DNA from 2 places in the Dendrosporobacter quercicolus genome. Region 2 is predicted to be linked to the other one. Evidence: riboswitches for the same ligand, from Rfam matches in the RefSeq annotation. Region 2 holds a riboswitch; the other holds the start of a gene.
The links. A riboswitch is a leader RNA that binds a small molecule or an ion and turns the genes downstream of it on or off. The one in region 2 is predicted to bind thiamine pyrophosphate.

Region 1 (3,195 bases), on a different contig from region 2:
CATTACGTCTGGGCAACGGTCTGTCCGTCATTGCGCCTTTGGAGGTTGATGTCGCAGTCATTGCCGGCATGGGGGGCGGCACAATTGCCGATATCCTGACGGAAGCGCCGGCAGTTGTCGATGCGCTGTCGCAAATCATAGTTCAGCCAATGAACGCTGCCGCCGTTGTCCGTCACTGGTTTGTTGAGCATGATTGGACGATTTATGATGAAGCGTTGGTCAAAGACGACGGCCGGTTATATGAGATTATCGCTGCCAGGCCGGGTATTAGTGATAGTTTCGCGCCAATATTATATGAGATCGGTCCGGTTTTGTGGTGTAAGCGCCCGCCATTATTGCGGGAGCATATTGGAAATTTGATTGCCCAGTCGAAACGGGTTTTGCTGGCAATGGGAATTAGCGATCAAGCCAGGGGTACGGAAAAGTACGGCCGGTACAATTTAAAAATCAAAGAATTGGAGTTGAGGTTAGCATGTCTGTAAAATGCCAGGTAATTATTGAAGCCATGGATAAACTGGCGCCGCGTTATTTGGCGGAAGACTGGGATAATGTGGGACTGCTGGCCGGCAGTCCGGCTCAGGAGATCAATGGGATAATGGTATGCCTTGATGTCACCGAGCAGGTTGTTGATACGGCCATAGCCAATGGCGTCAATATGATTATTGCTCATCATCCACTGATTTTCAAGCCTTTAACGCATTTACGCACCGATTCTGCACCGGGAAAGCTGCTGACAAAAGTGATCAAAGCTGATCTGGCCGTCCTGTGCGCCCACACGAATCTGGACATTGCCAATGGCGGTGTAAATGATGTTCTGGCCCGGAAATTGCAACTTGAAAACATTGGGCCATTAACCAATAGCTATCGTGAGCAACTGGTCAAACTGGTTGTTTTTGTGCCAACAGAGCAGGTGGGACAGGTTCAGGCCGCAATTACGCAGGCGGGCGCCGGCCATATCGGCAATTACAGTCACTCTACTTTCCGGACTGAAGGTGTCGGTACTTTTTTACCGGCATCCGGGACAAACCCTTTTATTGGCGAAACAGGCAAACTGGCCCAGGTGCCGGAATTCAGGCTGGAAACGATCCTGCCGGCGAAAATCAGCAATAGAGTAATTAAAGCCATGCTGAAAAGTCATCCTTATGAAGAAGTGGCTTACGATCTTTATCCCTTGAACAATTCAGGTCGGGAATTAGGTTTGGGGCGAATCGGCCATTTGGCGGAGAAAGTCTGCCTGGCGGATTTTGCGAGAGCGGTTAAGCAGTCGCTGGGGCTTAGTCAGATTCGTTTGTCGGGGGATTTGAAGCAACTAATCCATAAGGTTGCCGTCTGCGGCGGCAGCGGGGCAGGCTTAATCAAAAGAGCGGCTTTTATGGGTGCAGACGCCTTAATTACCGGCGATCTTAAGTACCACGAAGCGCAGGATGCACTAGCACTGGGCATTGCCGTAATCGACGCCGGCCATTATGCAACCGAGGCGCCGGTGGTAGAGGCTGTTATCGAATATCTGCGGGAATGCTCTGCAGCAGGCAGATGGTCAGTGGATTTTTACGCAGATCAATTTGGCCGGGATGTTTTTCAGGTGGTTTTGTGAGTAAACTTTATTGACTGTACCAATCATTCGTTATACAATAAATGTAATCCATATGGATTTATAAAATTACATAAGTTTGCCGGGGGAGCTCATGTTATGGGCTGAGAGTGGGCTTTAAGCACCAGACCTCTTAACCTGATCGGGATAATGCCCGCGTAGGAAAGGTAAATAAGCGCGCCTGAACCTATTCGGGAGCGCTTTAATTTTTTAGGAGCTGATGAGGATGCGGTTGCTGGTAAACGGCCGTGAAGTGGAGATCGCCGATGGTCTGTCGATTGCAGGATATGTTGCAGAACGGAGTCTGATTCCGGAGCGGATTATTGTTGAACATAATGCTGAAATTATTAACAGAGACCAATGGGAAACCGTTGTTTTAAACGAGGCCGATCAATTGGAAATATTAACTTTTGTAGGTGGAGGCTGAGGATGATGCAGGATGTGTTGAGACTTGGCGGGCGTGAATTAAAAAGCCGGTTGTTTTTGGGTACAGGTAAATTTGCAAATAAAATGATTCCGCAAGTGATTGCGGCTTCAGGAGCGGAGGTTGTCACTGTAGCTCTGCGGCGGGTTGATCTGGAACAGGGTGAAGAAAATATTACTGCCTGTATTCCTAAGGAATGTGTTTTACTACCCAACACCTCAGGGGCCCGTAATGCGCAGGAGGCAGTCCGGATTGCCCGTTTAGCCCAAGCGATGGGGTGCGGCAACTGGATTAAAATTGAAGTGATTTCCGATCATCGCTATCTCTTGCCTGACAACTTCGAAACCATTAAGGCGACGGAAGTTTTGGCAGCCGAAGGCTTTGTCGTTCTGCCTTATATGAGTCCTGACTTGATGGCAGCAAAAAAAATGGTCGAAGCGGGAGCGGCGGCTGTTATGCCGTTGGGCGCTCCGATTGGCAGCAATCGTGGCTTGAAAACCAAAGAACTGGTCAAAATTTTAATTGAGGAGCTTTCCGTGCCGGTGATTGTTGACGCCGGCATCGGCCGGCCTTCACACGCCGCTGAAGCGATGGAGCTGGGGGCTGCGGCAGTATTGGTAAACACTGCCGTGGCAACCGCTAACGATCCGGTGGCAATGGGGCGGGCTTTTGGCCTGGCCGCCGAAGCCGGGCGCACAGCCTTTCGCGCCGGGCCCGGGGCTGTCAGCGATTATGCCAGCGCATCATCGCCCTTAACCGGGTTTTTACACGATTAATCAAGGATAATGGAGGGGCGCGTATGTCTTTTTTGGCTGAAGTGGATAAGTTTCGTCAATTTGACTATGACGGTTTTTTTGCCAGGCTGACTGACCACGATATTCAAAGAATTATCGGCAAGAACCGGTTAGCGGTTCTGGATTATCTGGCGCTGCTGTCGCCGCGCGCCGAACGGCACCTGGAAGCTATGGCCCGCAGGGCCAATCATTTAACACAGCAGCATTTCGGAAAAACGATGCTGCTGTTTACCCCGCTGTATTTGGCAAACTATTGTGTAAATCAGTGTTTATACTGTGGCTTCAATATTAAAAACAAACTTGAACGAAAGAAGCTTACCCCGGCTGAGGTGGAGGCGGAAGCGAAGATCATTGCGGCGACCGGCTTAAAGCATTTGCTGATTCTT
Region 2 (3,195 bases):
AGCCAGGTCCCGCACGAGGCCAAGACGATCATCACAAGGCATATGTAATCTCACCGCAGCCACTCCTTAAAAAATAATAGTACCAAATTAAATGAAAAACATACTATGTGAATTTTCTGTCTTTTTTCAAAAAAGCCTGCTAAGCCTGAAAAGAAAATAGTCCCTGTAGCGCAGCCGGTTGCCGGAAAGCAGGGAATACCGCAGGATTTGTCAAAATCCTGCGGTATTCCCCAATTGGGCGGTTGCCGCCAGCCGACTATTTAAGCCGAAGTTCCTCACCATTGAGAATTTTCTTCATATTCCGCATCGGGCACATTTCCCCGCACATCGTACAAGTATCCTCGCTTTCCGGCGCGGAGGTTTCGCGGTAGCGCTTGGCTTTTTCCGGATCCATCGCCAGTTCGATCATCCGGGGGAAATTGACATCGGCGCGGGCGGTGCTCATAGCATTGTCCCAATCCCTCGCCCCGGGAATGCCTTTGGCAATATCAGCGGCATGCGCGGCGATCCGGGCGGCGATAATACCTTCCTTCATATCATCCAGATCAGGCAGACGAAGATGCTCAGCCGGAGTGACATAACAGAGGAAATCAGCCCCGTTGGCGGCGGCAATTGCTCCCCCAATCGCGCTGGTGATATGATCATAGCCAGGCGCCACATCAGTCACAATCGGTCCCAATACATAGAAGGGGGCGCCATGACACAGCCGCTTTTCCAGCATCATGTTGCCGGCTATTTCATGAATCGCCATATGTCCAGGCCCTTCAATCATCACCTGGACATTTTTCTCCCAGGCCAATTTGGTAAGTTCGCCCAGAACCACCAGTTCTTCAATCTGCGCCGCGTCGGTTGAATCATGGATTGACCCGGGCCGGCAGGCATCCCCAAGGCTGATGGTAACATCATAGGCCTGGCAAATATCAAGCAAACGGTCATATTGTTCATAAAATGGATTCTCACAATGATTCAGTTCCATCCAGGCAAAGAGAATTGAGCCGCCCCTGGAAACAATATTCGTCAAACGTTTATTATTTTTGACTTTTGCCGCTGTCGCCCTGTTAATTCCGCAATGTACCGTCATAAAATCCACACCGTCGGCGGCGTGCCGTTCAACAACCTGAAAGAACTCATCTGCGGTAATATCCTTGAGGTCCTTGTCCAGCATGCCAATGGCATCATACATCGGCACTGTACCGATCATCGCCGGTGAGAAATCAATGAGTTTGCGGCGGAAAGCCTGTGTCTTGCCGTAACAGCTCAGATCCATAATGGCCTCAGCCTTAAGTTCAATTGCCCGTTTGGCCTTTTCAAGCTCCAAATCGAGATTACAGCAATCTTTGGACACCCCCAGGTTAACATTGATTTTGGTGCGCAGTCCGGCGCCAACGCCTTCCGGATCAAGGCTCGGATGATTCTTGTTGGCCGGAATGACCACCTTGCCTTCAGCCACCAGCTCGCGCAAGCGCTCGACCGCCATTTTTTCCTTGGCTGCCACCACCTGCATTGCTGTAGTCACAATTCCTTTTTTCGCAGCATCCATCTGCGTTGTATAGCTTATCATTGCGCTCCCCCCTAAATAAAAATACAGACACCGCGCGTAGCGAGCCTGTAAAATATAAATTCAGCTTTCCTACGGTGGTGTTAACCACATCAGGTTCAAGGGTCGGACAAAGTCCTCTCAGCCCTAAGGCCCCCCTAGCTTTACCGTATTGATTTGTAATCAAATCATACTGCATTCCGCCTATTTTGTAAACAACTATATCCAAAGGCTGCTGTTTTTTCGCCGTTCAGGCAGGGGATTGCCGGCCCTGCGGGGAATATCAGGAAAACTGGTTTTGCACCAGGCCTTTGGCAGAAGCGGCGAAAAGCGCCTTTTTCTAACCCATAAACATTCGTGCAGCCGGCATTTTTAAACTACTATACGAGGAGCGTTTATCATGAGCGAACAAAGTGCTTTTGCGGCAGTCCTGCTGTTAATGCCTGATCATGAAGCGGCACAGGCCTTGCTGCTGCTGACAAGAGCTGAACAACTGACTTTATTGCAGGAAATAAAAACCATAAGCAACAGCTTTTTACCGTCGGAGGTTGCCGCTGCCGGCCTGCCTTCACTGCAGCCGCTGCAGCAATTCGAAAGTAAGGCCGGCGGTATTATGATGTCAGTCGCCCAACTGGCCGGCGTCCGTTATGCCTCCGATCTGCTCAATGCCTGGACTGGAGACGACCCGGTTCTGCTGCAATCGCTAAGAAAGCATATATTTTTCTTTGAAGAAATAGTCTGCCTGCCTGACCGTACTGTACAGCGCGCCCTGCAGGAAATAAAGCTTAGCCCTTTGCTGTTGCTGGACGCCGATGACCGTATCGTACAAAAACTCCTGACAAACGTGTCCCGGCGGGTAGCAAAACAAGTTACGGACGAACTGCACCAGTATGGGCAAAGGGAAGCAGCAGCAGCCGAGGCCCAGCTTGCCAAAGGGCGGTTTGCCCGTCTAATCGCAACTTTATTGAAAACAGAAGAGCCGGCTGGTAGTGAATTCTGCCTGCCGGAAATTCCGGCGCCTGTTGGCGGTACAGAAGCCAGGTAAACATAAAATTCGCGCCATGACGCACAGCAATGCTGGCATTGTGGCGCTTTTTTCCAGCCTGTTCCGCGGCTGCCGGGCAGGAATTCATAGAGGATCCCAGCTTAGTTTTAATCCGAGATTCCTTCACGGACAACGCCATTATGAACGGCGCAAACGAGGGACTATCTTACTTTAATTTATAAATACCGCCATACGGGATTGTTTAACACAATTATTGTATAAAAAATATTGTATACAAAATGCAGGAATTTTATATCGATTGTCTAACTAAATAATGAGCCAGCGAATGGTCAATAAAACCACCAAAAGATATGTAGGCCTGCTGATGATGTATGATCTGGGTTCCGCCTCTACCTGACAGAGTAAGTAAACCCGGAGGCCTGACATTTTCCGGCCTTTTTCACTGATTGCCGGCATGCCCGCCGGCGATCAATATAACTACAGGAGGAAACACTGATGCGTTATGAACACGATTTTTTAGGAGAAATGAGCCTGCCTGACAATGTATATTATGGCGTGCAAACCCTCCGGGCCATGGAGAACTTTAAAATTACCCGGCAAAAATTAGATCCGGTATTTATCCAAGCCTTAGCCATGGTGAAAAAAGCTGCCG

Region 1: it holds a riboswitch for thiamine pyrophosphate, as region 2 does, so the genes downstream of both, thiS (sulfur carrier protein ThiS) here and thiC (phosphomethylpyrimidine synthase ThiC) in region 2, are expected to answer to the same signal.

Annotation. Positions count from the first base shown of each region.
Region 1 is NZ_FNHB01000001.1:749,499-752,693, reverse strand. Features, by position in the region: gene BLR06_RS03700 (tRNA (adenine(22)-N(1))-methyltransferase) at 1-482, shown strand, start outside; gene BLR06_RS03695 (Nif3-like dinuclear metal center hexameric protein) at 473-1,594, shown strand; TPP riboswitch at 1,666-1,774, shown strand; gene thiS (sulfur carrier protein ThiS) at 1,818-2,018, shown strand; gene BLR06_RS03685 (thiazole synthase) at 2,024-2,791, shown strand; gene thiH (2-iminoacetate synthase ThiH) at 2,815-3,195, shown strand, end outside.
Region 2 is NZ_FNHB01000002.1:46,159-49,353, reverse strand. Features, by position in the region: gene BLR06_RS06315 (sigma 54-interacting transcriptional regulator) at 1-54, opposite strand, end outside; gene thiC (phosphomethylpyrimidine synthase ThiC) at 257-1,558, opposite strand; TPP riboswitch at 1,611-1,707, opposite strand; gene BLR06_RS06305 (FliG C-terminal domain-containing protein) at 1,938-2,582, shown strand; gene BLR06_RS06300 (aspartate ammonia-lyase) at 3,039-3,195, shown strand, end outside.